Regions from separate parts of the Arthrobacter sp. CJL-S3 genome, predicted to be linked through region 3. Evidence: riboswitches for the same ligand, from Rfam matches in the RefSeq annotation. Region 3 holds a riboswitch; each other region holds the start of a gene.
What was found. A riboswitch is a leader RNA that binds a small molecule or an ion and turns the genes downstream of it on or off. The one in region 3 is predicted to bind thiamine pyrophosphate.
Positions count from the first base shown of each region.

Region 1: another riboswitch for thiamine pyrophosphate. It lies ahead of AC06G6_RS13870 (FAD-dependent oxidoreductase); the one in region 3 lies ahead of thiC (phosphomethylpyrimidine synthase ThiC).
Region 2: another riboswitch for thiamine pyrophosphate. It lies ahead of AC06G6_RS18795 (ECF transporter S component); the one in region 3 lies ahead of thiC (phosphomethylpyrimidine synthase ThiC).

Region 1 covers NZ_CM160046.1:3,055,901-3,060,558, forward strand. The annotation lists gene AC06G6_RS13860 (thiazole synthase) at 1-25, opposite strand, end outside; gene thiS (sulfur carrier protein ThiS) at 31-267, opposite strand; gene AC06G6_RS13870 (FAD-dependent oxidoreductase) at 264-1,829, opposite strand; TPP riboswitch at 1,823-1,954, opposite strand; gene thiE (thiamine phosphate synthase) at 1,981-2,676, shown strand; gene AC06G6_RS13880 (ferritin-like fold-containing protein) at 2,789-3,460, opposite strand; gene AC06G6_RS13885 (RNB domain-containing ribonuclease) at 3,502-4,658, shown strand, end outside.
Region 2 covers NZ_CM160046.1:4,088,134-4,092,791, forward strand. The annotation lists gene AC06G6_RS18785 (energy-coupling factor transporter transmembrane component T family protein) at 1-641, opposite strand, end outside; gene AC06G6_RS18790 (ABC transporter ATP-binding protein) at 638-2,299, opposite strand; gene AC06G6_RS18795 (ECF transporter S component) at 2,316-2,990, opposite strand; TPP riboswitch at 3,058-3,201, opposite strand; gene AC06G6_RS18800 (heme-degrading domain-containing protein) at 3,396-3,941, shown strand; gene AC06G6_RS18805 (DUF4386 family protein) at 3,933-4,658, opposite strand, start outside.
Region 3 covers NZ_CM160046.1:2,647,456-2,652,113, reverse strand. The annotation lists gene ffh (signal recognition particle protein) at 1-433, shown strand, start outside; gene AC06G6_RS12135 (alpha/beta fold hydrolase) at 492-1,241, shown strand; gene thiC (phosphomethylpyrimidine synthase ThiC) at 1,238-3,064, opposite strand; TPP riboswitch at 3,059-3,166, opposite strand; gene AC06G6_RS12125 (amidohydrolase family protein) at 3,244-4,344, shown strand; gene AC06G6_RS12120 (VOC family protein) at 4,425-4,658, shown strand, end outside.

The sequences.
Region 1 (4,658 bases), 410 kb from region 3:
CCGCTGCCCGTGTGGTTTCAGCCATGCTGCTCATCCTCCCTGTACCGCCGTGACCAGCTCGATGTCGTCGCCGTCGGCGAGCGCGGTGCCGTGCCATTGGCTGCGGGGAACGACTTCCGCGTTGCGGGCCACGGCGACCCCGAGTTTTCCGCCGTCCGCGGACCGGCCGTTCGGGGCCAGCGGCCGGCCGGTGATCTGGCTGACGAGGGTACTGACCGAGGCACCCTCGGGGAGCGCGTGCTCGGTTCCGTTCAGTCTGATGTTCATACCGTTTCCTTGCTGTGCTCAGGGGTGGTGTCCGGGCGGGTGGTACTCCGGGGGGCCGTAATTCGGGGTGCTGTGATCCCAGGGGTTGTTTCCGGCGGTCCCGCGGCCGGCGGAACGGTGTCGTGTGTGCGGGAATCCTGCGTGCCGATGTCCTGCGCGCCCGTGTCCTGCGTGCCCGTGTCCTGCGTGCCGCCGGCGAACCGGTCCGGCCTGAAGTGTGCCCAGCGCGGGTCCGCGACGCCGTCCAGGAGCTGCCGGCAGATCTCCGCGGCGGCGGGGGTGAGCAGGATTCCATGCCGGAAGAACCCGGTGGCGATGATCAATCCCGCAACGTCGCCGTGGCCCCCCGGTTCCGCAACGCGGCCCAGCAACGGCGCGTTGTCCGGGGTTCCGGGACGGGCTCTCGCGGTGGACTCGAGCAGTTCCAGTTCGGCGACGGCAGGGACCAGCTGCTGGGCGTCGCGCAGCAGCTGGTAGACACCGCCGGCGGACACGGCGCCGCCGGCGCTGCTTCTGCCCGCCTCGGGGGCGCCGGCCTTGGGGGCGCCGGCAGTGTTGCCGCCGGCCGGGGCCCCCGTCTGACTCTCGGCCCCCAGGGCATCCTCCCGCTGCGTGGCGCCGATCACCACCGTGCCGTCCTGCCGGGGGACGATGTAGACCGGGACGCCGCGGACCAGTCCCCGCACCGTGGAGGTCAGCAGCGGCCGCAGTCTTTCCGGCACCCGCAGCCGGAGGATGTCGCCGTGGACCGGCCGCAGCGGCAACCGCAGCCCTGCGGGCAGGCCCCCGAGCGCCGCGGCGCCCAGGCCGTTGGCCACAATGGTTTCCGTGGCCCGGACGCTGCCGCCGCCGGCGAGGCTGGCACCGACCACCCGCCCGTCCGCCCAGAGCAGGCCGGCGGCGCGCCGGGTGACGGTGTGGCATCGTCCGTCGGCGGCGAGGAGCTTGCCGATCCGGGTGAGCAGCCGGCGGGGGTCCACCTGGTGGTCGGCGGGAATGTCGAAAGCACAGGAGATACCCGGGCTCAGGAGTGGTTCCCGCACCCGCGCCGCACGGACGGTCAGCGGCTCCACGGCGAGGCCGTGCGCCTGCTGGACGGTGCGCAGGTCAGCGAGCGCCCGGCGGTCGGCGGCGTCGGCCCCCACGGCGAGGGTCGGCGTCGTGAGGTATCCCGTGCCGGTGTCCGCCCGTGCGCCTCCGGCGACGGTCTGCCCCGAGTCCAGTCCCGCGGCCGGTTCGCCGTCCAGGGCGGCGGCGAAAGCCGGCCAGAGGCGGGAGGATTCGAGCATGAGCTCCAGGAGCGCTTCCTCCTGGTAGTGCAGTTCACTCACCGGGGCGAGCATTCCGGCGGCGGCCCAGCTGGCGCCGGTTCCGGGGGCGTCGTCGATCAGGGCGACCGAACGGCCTGAGAGTCGCACCGCCCAGGCGATCCCGTGGCCGACAACTCCGCCGCCGATCACGGCAACGTCGTAACATTCCCGGGTTTCGGCGTCATCGGGCGCCGCAGCGTCGGTTGCAGTGTCAGCTGCCGCGGACATGCCGCGGGCGGATGGGGGGCCCATGAAGGATTCCTTCCCTACGCCGGTACTAACCGGATCAGGTCAAGCGGTCGGCTCTGACGCCCTCTCAGCCTGCCGGTGCCGGACGCCTGGGGCGTGACCGGCGGCGGGCTCCCGCGGTATTCGCCCAGTTTAGAGGAACTAGGCTGGAGACATGAGCCAGGATGCCGTCCACACCACTGCCCGCCTTTACCTTTGCACCGGTGCCCGCCGGGACCGCGGCGACTTTGCGGACTTCGTGGACGCCGCCTTTGCCGGCGGTGTTGACATCATCCAACTGCGCGACAAGTCTCTGGAGGCGGCCGAGGAGCTGGAACTCCTGGACGTCCTGCACGAGGCGGCCCGTCGGCACGGCCGGCTCTGGGCCGTCAACGACCGGGCGGACATTGCCTCGCTGTCCGGGGCTCCGGTGTTCCACATCGGGCAGAAGGACATCCCACAGGGGGCCGCGCGGGACTTCCTCGGCAAGGACACCGTGATCGGGCTCTCCACCCACAGCCCGGACCAGGTCGACGCGGCCATCGCCGCCGCCCCCGGCCGCAGCGGCCTGGACTACTTCTGTGTCGGGCCGGTGTGGGCCACCCCCACCAAGCCGGGGCGCGCCGCCGTCGGACTTGAGCTCGTGCGTTACGCGGCCGACTCGGTCCGCCGGGCGGCCGAGTCGGACGAGGGCAAGATCGCCGGAGAGGTGCCGTGGTTCGCGATCGGCGGCATTGACCTCGGAAACGTGGAGCAGGTGGTGGAGGCCGGCGCGCGCAGGATCGTGGTGGTCCGCGCCATCACCGACGCCGACGATCCCGCGGACGCCGCCCGGGCCCTGCTCGCGGTCCTCGACGCCGCAGGGAACTGAACGGCGGAATCACTCAGGGAACGGGACCCGCGGAACTAACGAGCGGAACCGATCCCGGCCAGGACCGCTCAGGACCGGCAGGCGTTGACCGTTCGGGCGGCCGGGCCTCCGGTCAGCCCGCCAGGCCGAGCTGGGTCATACGGCGGGAGTGGTTCGCGGCCAGTTCGTCCATCAGCTCGCGGACAAGTTCCTTGGACCGGTCCTCGTCCGCGCCGATCAGGCCCCCGACGAACGAGTGCTCAAAACTCACCCGCTGCGCCTGGGTCAGCGCTTCCCCGAGCAGGCGTCTGGCCCACAGTGCCAGCCGCGAGGCCAGCCGCGGGTCATCGGCGAGGGCTGCCTTGAGCCGCTCGCGCAGCACCTCCGTGGCTCCCCCGTCGGCCTGGATCTGCTCCACGAGGGCCCGGGTTCCGGCGTCGACGTAGCGGGAAATGGCGCGGTAGAAATCGGCGGAGACGGTGTCGATCACGTACGCCTTCATCAGCGATTCGTACCAGTCCGCCGGGCGGGTGCGTTCGTGGAAATGGTCCACGGACGGCTGGAACGGCAGCATGGCGGCCTCCGCGTCCAGGCCCATGGCGTCGAGTTTGGCGCTCACGAGCTCGTAGTGCTGGAACTCGATCACGGCGAGCCGGCCCAGCACCGCACGGTCGTGCAGGGTGGGTGAATACCGGGCATCGGAGGAGAGCCGTTCGAAGGCGGACAGCTCGCCGTAGGCCATGACGCCGAGCAGATCCATCAGGAACGTGTTGTAACGGGCAGGATCAGCCGGGGATGTGCTCATGATCCAAGACTAATGGCGCAAATGGAGCTAATCTGATTTTCGTGTCCCATCATCGCTTGACCCCGAATGTCCACCAGCAGAAAAACCAACTTGCCGAGGCGCTCAACGCGCTGCGCACGACGCTGGAGCTGCCGGGGCCCTTCCCTGAGGACGCGCTCCGGGAGGCCAAGGAGGCCGTCGCCGGGCACGAGCTCCCGGAGCTGGATTTCACGCATATCGAGTTCGTGACGATCGATCCGGCGTCCTCCACCGACCTGGACCAGGCCCTCTTCATCGACCGCTCCGGTGAGGGCTACAAGGTCTTCTACGCGATCGCCGACGTCCCTTCCTTTGTGGTCCCCGGCGGCGCCCTCGACGCCGAAACCCGCCGCCGTGGCCAGACCTACTACACTCCGGACGGCCGGATTCCGCTGCATCCGGAAATCATCAGCGAAGAGGCCGGCAGCCTGCTCGCCGGCCAGCTCTGCGCTGCGTTCGTGTGGGAATTCGAGCTGGACGCCGCGGCCGAGGTGTCCGGGGTGCTGGTCCGCCGCGCGACGGTCCGCAGCCGGGCGAAGCTCAGCTACCGGGGCGTGCAGGCCGAGCTTGACGCCGGCACCGCCGCGCCCGTGCTGCAGCTGCTCAAGGAAGTGGGGATGAAGCGGGTCGAGCTGGAACGGCTCCGCGGCGGCGCCAGCCTGAACATGCCGGAACAGGAAATCGAACAGCTGGCCGACGGCGGCTACCGGATTGCCGCTGCGCCGCCGCTGCCCGTGGAGGATTGGAACGCCCAGATCTCCCTGATGACGGGGATGGCCGCCGCGGAGATCATGCTGGCGGGCAAGGTCGGAATCCTGCGCACCATGCCGGCCCCGGATGAAGCCTCGCTGGGGCACTTCCACCGCCAGACCCGCGCCCTGGGCAAGCCCTGGGACGGCGAGATGAGCTACGGCGAGTACCTGCGCACCCTGGACCCGACGGACCCGCGCCAGCTGGCGATCGTGCACTCGGCCGGCATGCTGTTCCGCGGCGCCGGTTACACCCCCTTCGACGGAACCGTGCCCGAGGCCGCCACCCAGGCGGCCATCGGCGCTGCCTACGCCCACTCCACCGCCCCGCTGCGCCGGCTGGTCGACCGGTTTGTCCTGGTGATCTGCGAGGCGCTCAGCAACGGCACGGCCGTCCCGGACTGGGCCCGCGAGGCCCTGCCCTCCCTTCC
Region 2 (4,658 bases), 1.4 Mb from region 3:
TCCATGGTGACCGCGAGCCGGGAGGCGCGGCGGACGGCCTGCACCAGCAGCCCGAAGCTCTGCCCCAGGGTGGCGCGGAGCCGCTGCAGCGGATTCCCGTGGGAGCCCACGCCGCGGGCCCGGCGGGCCATGCCGATGGTCTGCCATTCTTCGGCCATGAGTCCCACGAGCCGCATCGCGGCCAAAGTTCCGAGGACGAAACGGTGCGGCAGCTTCGCCTTCTGCGCGAGGGCGTCCGCCAGGTCCGTGGGGTCCGTGCAGCTCATCAGCAGCACCGCCGGCAGCGCGATGGCCAGGCCGCGGATCATGAACCCCACCCCGAGCTCGAGGGAGCCTTCGCTGATGGACCAGATCCTGGCGTCGAACAGGATACTCCCGCTGTCGGGGGCCAGGATCGTGGTGCTCCAGCCTCCCACTGCGGCGGCCAGGATCAGCGGCCAGCCGCGCTGCCAGAGCAGGGCGAGGGTCAGTCCGGCCAGCGGCAAAAGCGCCAGCTCGAACGCCAGGGCCACCGAGGCGGACACCCAGTCGATGGAGAGCGCCAGCACCATCGTGATGAGCATGACGGCGGTGAATTTCGCCAGCGGGTTGGCCCGGGTCAGCACGGCCTGGTTGCCGCGCAGCGTCAGTTCCTGCCTCATGGCGCGGCCACCTTCCCCTGTTGCCGGGGTCCCGGGTCCCGGTCCGGTTCCCGGTGTTCCGGGGCCCGGAGGCTCAGCTCGGTGCCGCCGAGGACCGCGCTGAATTCGGCATCGTGCGTCACGGACACGACGGCGGTGCCGTCGTCGAGCAGCTCGGAGAGGAAGGATGCCAGCTCGGCCCAGGTGTTGGCGTCCTGGCCGAAGGTGGGTTCGTCCAGGACGAGCACCCGGGGATGGGCGGCGAGGACGGTGGCCACCGACAGGCGCCGCTTTTCTCCGCCCGAGAGCGTGTAGGGATTGGCGTCCACCAGCTCCGTCAGCCGCAGCCGCTCCAGCAGTTCGTCCACACGCTCCTCGCCGCGGCCCAGGTGCCGGGGTCCGAACATCAGCTCGTCGAACACCCGGCCGGTGACGAACTGGTGCTCGGGTTCCTGGAACACGGTGCCGATCCTCGCGATCAGCTGCTGGGCCTTCCACCGGTACGGATCGATCCCGGCGCCGGCGCTGAGTTCCACGGTGGCGGAGACCCTGCCGGACACCGGCGCGAGCAGCCCGGCGAGCGTGAGGGCGAACGTGGACTTCCCCGAGCCGTTGGGCCCGGTGATGGTCAGGGCCTCCCCGGCCCGGACCTGGGCCGTGATGCCGGACTGGACGGGCTTGGGCGGGATGGGACGGAAGCCGCCGCGGAGGCCGGACCGCCGCGGGCGTTCGCGCGACACGGCCAAGTCCTCCGCGGCCAGCAGCAGCTGCCCCGCGGCGCCGGCGCCCGCCGCTAATGCCCCGGCTGCGCCGGGGTGCCCGGTCTCCCGGGTGCCGCCGCGCGCGCGGGTCGGGGGCACGTAACCCGGCACCCAGACGCCCGCTGCGGTGAGCATGTCCCGTGCCTGCGCCAGGACCTGGTCCGGCGGCCCGTCGATCAGCACAGCGGAGTCCGTGGCCGAGCCGGGCTGCAGAACCACGATCCGGTCCACGAGGTCCTTCCAGACCGAGACCCGGTGCTCCACCACCACCAGGGTGGCGCCGGTTTTGTCCAGGCAGCGGCCGACGGCGTCGCGGACCTCCAGAACCCCGGCGGGATCGAGGTTGGCGGTGGGTTCGTCGAGCAGGATCAGCCCGGGGCGCATCGCCAGGATGCCGGCGAGCGCCAGGCGCTGCTTCTGCCCGCCGGAGAGCGACGACGTCGGGTGGTCCAGCGGCAGCCGGCCCAGCCCGACGTCGTCGAGCGCTTCCGCCACCCGTGACCAGATGTCCGCCGGGGGCACGGAGAGGTTCTCCGCGCCGAAGGCGACGTCGTCACCCAGGCGCGAGAGCACCACCTGGGTTTCCGGGTCCTGCTGCACCAGCCCGGCCCGGCCGCGCCGGGACCGCGGCGGGGCACCGTCGATCAGCAGGCTGCCGGACTCGTCCGCGTCCTCGGCGTCCGCCGCGGCGCCGGATGCCGGGTCTGCGCCGCCCGCGGAGCTGTCGCCGAGCACCCCGGCCAGGGCGTGGAGCAGCGTGGACTTGCCGGCACCCGAGGGTCCCAGCAGGAGCACGCGCTCCCCGGGCCGGATGTCCAGGTCCAGGCCGCTGACCGCGGGCCGGGACCGGCCGGCGTGCCGCCAGCCCCAGCCGCGGGCGGTGACCGCGGCCGGGCGGACCGTATCGGAGGATGTCATGGTCGGTGTTCGGACGTCAGGAGAAGACCGGCTCCGTGGCGGCCCGGCGGGAGGCAAAGGAACTCAGCACACCGGTCCTGGCCAGGCCGCGGGTGGCGAGCCAGGACAGCCCGCCGGCGATCACGGCGCCGGAGATGGCGGTGAAAATGATGTACGCGAGCTTGTCGCCGCTGGCGTAGGCGATGTTCCAGCCCCAGGGCATAAACGCATCATTCAGGCCGCAGAACAGGCCCGCCCCGGCACCGGCCAGCAGGGACACCGGCAGGTTGAACTTCTTGTACATAAAGGCGGCGAAGACCAGCTCGGCGCCAAGGCCCTGCAGCAGGCCGGAGATGAGCACCGTGGTGCCGTACTGCGAGCCCATGATCAGCTCGCCGGTGGCGGCCACGGCTTCGCAGAACAGTGCGGCGCCCGGTTTCCGGATAATGAGCATGCCCAGCACCGCGGGGATCATCCAGCCGCCGGCGTAGAGCCCGGTGAGCGGCGGGTAGAACGCGTTGACGGGGGCGGAAATGAGGTTGGCGCCCTGGGACCAGGCCCAGAAGATCACGCCGCCGGCCACCGCGATCAACGCGGCCACCACAATGTCCACCACACGCCAGTTGTGGCTGCGCTTGGCGGGCGTCGCGGATGGTTCGTGCCTGGATGGTTCGTGCCCGGCTGGTTCTTGCTTGGCTGATGTGTCAGTCATATCGTCCTCCTGAGGAACAGGAGGGGAGAGTGACCCGGGGATCGGCGGCTTCCGCCGCTGTCCCGCGCACTCTGAGAACTCGACTCCCTTGCGCCGGTACTAACCGGATCAGGTTCGAGGGTCTGCGGCTGTCCGCACTCTCAGCGCCCACCTGTGGTTTCCCCGGATTCCTCCGGTGATGCCCGACGGCGGCGCTCCCCTGTCGTATCTAAATATCGCCCTTGTGGGCGTGGACCAGTTTACACCCGTGACGGGTTGTTTTCCGGGGCCCGCCGTCACAATCCGCCGGCGTCGGCGCCGGTGACCCGCACCGGCCGGCTTGGTAGAGTCGCACCAAGCACGGGAACTCCGGACGCCGCGGCCTGCCGGCCACCCGCGGCGGCCATCTAACGGAAGCTGAATCATTTGACCAACTCACCAGTGTCCTCCCCCGACTACGACCCGGACTCCGCGGAACCGCAGCCGCACGGGTCCCTGGGTGCGCTCATCGGCCGCATCCTGGCCGAAATGGAGGAGCTGCAGTTCCGGTCGTTCAGCAAGGATGACGCCCTGGACCTCGGGCTCCTCCTGGTGGAACTGGGCCGGCGGCGTTCGCACCCGATCGCCATCGATATCACCAAGGGTGAGCAGGTGCTGTTCCACGCGGCGCTCGAGGGAGCCACCCCGGACAACGAACGCTGGATCAGGGCCAAGCAGCGCACAGCCGTGCGGTACGAGGTCCCGTCGCTGCTGGTCGGACTCCGCGCCCGGGCCGCAGGGGGAAGGATTGAGGACAACGCCTGGTTCGACCAGCAGGAGTTCGCCGCGCACGGCGGCGCCTTCCCCATCTACCTGCGCGGAACCGGGATGGTCGCGACCGTCACGGTCTCCGGGTTGCCGCAGAAGGCCGACCATGAGCTGGTGGTCGAGGCGCTCTCGGAAATTCTCGGCCGCTCCGGGACATCAGGCTAAGCAGCCGCGGTTGCCGCTCCGGGGCGTCCGCGCCGCCAGCCGGATCAGCGCAAGCCCCACGGCCACGAACCAGACCCACAACAGCACCCCGTAACCCCAGTAGAACTCCGGGACGGCGTGCCGCAGCGCCTCCGCGACGACGCCCAGTCCGCCGGTCGTTATCCCGAGCCACGCGAGGGTCCGCGGAAGCACCCCCTGCAGCATGACAAGGGAGATCAGCAGGATGCCGAGCGCGGACAGGACGCCGACGACGGCGGGGGTGTTGTTCTCCGCGACGACGGCTTCGGCGGCGGTTGCGTAGCGGAGCCGGGCTGCGTCGTCGTCCGCAGCGGTGTACCGGTCACTCAGGTACACGAGCACCAGGGAGCCCCGGCTGGTGACGGGGACGGCGAGGATCAGCGCCCACGACAGTCCGCCGACCACCGTGGCCAGCAGTGCCAGGCTCTTGTCGAGCGGGGCGAGCGCCACGAAAAGTGCCACGAACACCAGCACCGGCAGGATGTTCGGCACGATCCACAGCAGCTGTTCGGCGAGGTAGATCCCCTTGTTGAGTGCGATGAATTCCAGCGTCTCGGCCCCTCCGTGGACCGGAGGCGGGGCGGCGAAGTCCAGGACCAGGGCGAGAATCAGCAGCGCCACGAAGAGCACCGAGGATATGCCGGCCCAGAGATAGAGCCGCCGCCAGGACTGGCCGTCGGCCGATGGCGCGGCGGGCGG
Region 3 (4,658 bases):
GGCGATCGTGCGGTCCATGACCCCGCATGAGCGCGTGGCGCCGAAGATCATCAACGGTTCCCGCCGGGCCCGGATTGCCCGCGGCTCCGGTGTTCACGTCTCCGAGGTCAACGGCCTGCTGGAACGTTTCGCCCAGGCCCAGAAGATGATGAAGAAGATGGCTGCCGGCGGCGGCATGCCGGGGATGCCGGGGATGCCCGGCATGGGCGGCGGCGGGGCCCGCAAGGGCGCCAAGAGCGCACCCAAGAAGAAGGCCCGCTCCGGCAACCCGGCCAAGGCCGCGCAGGAGCTGAAGGAGGCCCAGGCCCGTCGGGCCGAGGGCGCCAAGGCCCTCCCGACCGGCGCCGCGTTCGGCCAGCAGGGCGGCGACTTCGATCCTTCCCAGCTAAACCTGCCCAAGGGTTTCGACAAGTTCCTCGGCGGCGGCAAATAGGCCCTGACGGCCGAGATGCCGCCGGCCCATTGCCGGGCCGGTGTCATAGGGTTAGACCATGTACAAGCCACGCGTAGTCTTCGTCCACGGGGCAGGCAGCTTCGGTGCTGCCGCGTGGCCGAAACAGCACGGAATGGCGCTGGACTACGACGCACTGTTCCTGCGCCGCCACGGGTATGACCCCGTCGCCGAGCCGCTCGAAACGGACTTCGCCGCCGACGCCGCCATCGTCCTTCGTGCGCTGGCCGATGACGGCCGCGGCACGGCCGGCGGCCACGTCGTCGCCCACTCGCAGGGTGCCATCGCCGCGATGATGGCCGGCGTCGAACGCCCGGACCTGGTGCAGTCGCTGACCCTGGTGGAACCGGCCTGCCTCTCGCTCACCGCGGAGCTCCCGGCGACGGCGGCGCACCGCGCCCTGATGCAGCCGCTCTTCGAGGTCCGCCACCACCTGAGCGATGAGGATTTCCACCGCGAATTCGTCCGCCGGGTGTTCGCGGCCCACACCCCGGCCCAGGCGACCCTGGGCGCCCCCAGCCCGGAAGACCAGCGGGAGGCCCGCCGTCTGCGGCTTCAGGTCCCGCCCTGGGAAGCCCCGCTGCAGATTGTCCCCGGCGTCCCCACCCTGGTCCTGACCGGCGGCTGGGAACCGCTCTATGAAGAGATCGCGGGCTACCTGCGTGAGACCGGCGCCGTGCACCGCACCGCGCCGGGCGGACACCGGCCCCAGGACTCGGCGGAGGGAAACCGGATCATCCGGGCGTTCATCGCGGACGTCGGCCGGCAGCACCACGCCGAGGCATCCTAGCCTGCTGCGGGTCCGCCGACGGCAGGCACCGGCAGGTAGACCTTGCCGCCGGAGGCGATGAACTCGTTGCTCTTGTCCCGCATTCCGGCCGCCATCGCGGCTTCCGGATCCGCTGAGCCGTATTCGTCCCGGATGTCCTGGCTGATCCGCATGGAACAGAACTTGGGTCCGCACATCGAGCAGAAATGTGCCGTCTTGGCCGGCTCCGCGGGGAGCGTCTCATCGTGGAACGCCTCGGCCGTCACCGGGTCCAGGGACAGCGCGAACTGGTCCCGCCAGCGGAACTCGAACCGTGCCTTGGACAGGGCGTCGTCGCGTTCATGCGCACCGGCGTGGCCCTTGGCGAGATCCGCGGCGTGGGCCGCGATCTTGTAGGTGATCACGCCGGTCTTGACGTCGTCCTTGTTGGGCAGCCCCAGGTGTTCCTTGGGCGTGACGTAGCAGAGCATGGCTGTTCCATAGCGGGCAATCTCGGTGGCGCCGATCGCCGAAGTGATGTGGTCATAGCCGGGTGCGATGTCGGTGACCAGCGGCCCCAGCGTATAGAACGGGGCTCCCTTGCAGAGTTCCTGCTGTCGCTCGACGTTTTCCCGGACCAGATGGAACGGCACATGCCCGGGCCCTTCCACCATGACCTGGACATCGAAAGCCCAGGCCCGCTGGGTGAGCTCGGCCAGGGTGTCCAGTTCGGCGAACTGCGCCGCATCGTTGGCATCCGCCGTCGCGCCGGGCCGCAGACCGTCACCCAGCGAGAACGCGACGTCGTAGCGGGCGAAGATCGCGCAGAGCTCATCGAAGTGGGTATAGAGGAAGTTCTCCCGGTGGTGGGCCAGGCACCAGCCGGCCATGATCGCTCCGCCGCGGGACACGATGCCGGTGACCCGGTTGGCCGTCAGCGGCACGTAGCGCAGCAGCACCCCGGCGTGGATGGTCATGTAGTCCACACCCTGCTCGCACTGCTCGATCACGGTGTCCCGGAAGAGCTCCCACGTCAGGGCGTTGGCCTCGCCGTTGACCTTTTCCAGCGCCTGGTAGATCGGGACGGTGCCGATAGGCACGGGGGTGTTGCGGATGATCCATTCGCGGGTGGTGTGGATGTCGTCCCCGGTGGAGAGGTCCATGACGGTATCCGCGCCCCATTGGGTGGCCCATTGAAGCTTGTCGACCTCCTCCGCGATGGAGCTGGTCACGGCCGAGTTGCCGATGTTTGCATTGATTTTCACCAGGAACGCCTTGCCGATGATCATCGGCTCGGATTCGGGGTGGTTGATGTTGCTGGGGATGATGGCGCGGCCTGCGGCCACTTCGGAGCGGACCAGCTCGACGTCGCAGTTCTCGCGCAACGCGACAAACCGCATCTCCTGGGTGATCACCCCGTCCCGCGCGTACCGCATCTGCGTGACCGTCCTGCCGTCGACGGCGCGGCGCGGCGCCGGGCGGGCGCCCCTCCATTCGGCCGACGCTGCGCCGCGGCGCACTGCCGACCTGCCGTCATCGAGCAGCTCCCGGGCCCGGCCCTCGTAAGGCCCGGTGTCCTCCCTGGCGGCAATCCACGGGGCGCGCAACGGCGCCAGGCCCCGGACCGGTTCACTCCCGGGGCCGGCGGTGCGGTACACGCGGAACGGGGCGTTGGCGGCGCCGCCCGGCGAGTCGGCCAGCGCAATTTCGGTCACCGGGACGCGGATGCCGTGCTCGGCGTCGGTGGCGAACGCCAGGGAGTGGGACTTCAGCGACTGCGTGGGGGCCGGAGACTGATCCTGGCCGGGCAGGCCCGGGGCTGCGTCATTCTGGACAGGGCTGTGCTGTGTCAATTGCGTCTTCACGGAATACTCACTTCCTTCGCCGGCATTACCCGGACAGGTTCAACGGTCGCAGGCTGCGTCAGCCCGATCTCAGCCCCTGCAAGGGCTCCCGTGTGGTCGTAGACGAAGCTACCACAGGCCGTCCGGACGGCCGCCGCGTATGACGGCGCCCGGCCAGGCCGAGGTTTAAGCTTGAAGCCATGACCAGCATCATCGAGTTCAGCGGCACCATCCTCACCGCAGCCGACCAGGAACGCCGCGGGCTCTGGTCGGTGGACGGCCTGCTGACCTTCGACCGTCCGGCCGCCGCGCCCGACCTCGTGCTGGACGGCTGGGTCATCCCCGGGCTGGTCGACGCGCACTGCCACATCGGCCTCGGCCCCGGCGGGGACGTCCCGGACGGGCTGGCGGAAGAACAGGCCCGGACCGACCGCGACGCCGGAACCCTGCTCGTCCGCGACGCCGGCGCCGTCCACGACACCCGCTGGCTCCAGCACCGCGCCGACATGCCCCGCATTATCCGCGCGGGCCGGCACATCGCGAGGACCCGGCGGTACCTCCGGGGCTTCGCCGTCGAGGTGGAACCCGAGGGCCTGGTCGAGGCCGTGCGCAAACAGGCCCGCGCCGGCGACGGCTGGGTCAAGCTCGTCGGGGACTGGATCGACCGCGACGCCGGCGACCTCGCCGCCAGCTTCCCGGCCGGGACGCTGAAAGACGCCGTCGCCGCCGCCCACGACGAAGGCGCCCGCGTCACGGCACACTGCTTCGCGGAGAACACCCTCGATGACATGCTCGACGCCGGGATCGACTGCATTGAGCACGCCACGGGCCTGCTCCCCAGGCACCTGCCGCGTTTCGTCGAACAGGGCGTGCCGATCGTCCCCACACTCATCAACATCGCCACGTTCCCGGACATTGCCGCGCAGGCAGCGGCCAAGTTCCCCCGCTACGCAGCCCACATGCGCGCCCTGTGGGAGCGCCGGGCAGAACGTGTGCTGGCGGCCTTCGAGGCCGGCGTCACGATCTACGCCGGGACGGACGCCGGCAGCGTGATCAAACACGGGCGCATCGTGGACGAGCTCCGGGCGCTGCACGCCGCCGGACTGCCCGCCACAGCGGCCCTCGACGCCGGCGCCTGGGCCGCCCGGAACTGGCTTGGGGCGGACGGGATCACCGACGGCGCCAGCGCCGACGTCCTGGTCTGCGCCGAGGACCCGCGCCACGACCTGGCCACCCTGCAGGACCTCCGGCACATCGTCCTGCGCGGAGAACTGGTCCCCAGGAACCAGCCCGCCCATTAGGAATAAATTGAAGCTTCAAGTAATTTAACTCTATGAGGGTCATCGACGGTCGGTGGCCAGCAAAGCACCGGAGCGATCACATGACTGCAGACACCAGCACCCAGGATCTTCTTCCCGCCGAACTCGCCATGGGCACCGTGATGCTCAAGGTCGGCGACATGAAGCTCATGACGGACTACTACCAGCGCGCCCTGGGCCTTGACGTCGTGGCCGAGCAGGACGGCGGGCTCTATCTCGGCCGCCGGCAGAAGCCGCTGGTCCACCTGGCTCCGGCGCCCGGGCTGAGCGTCCCGTCCCGCGGCGAGGCCGGACTC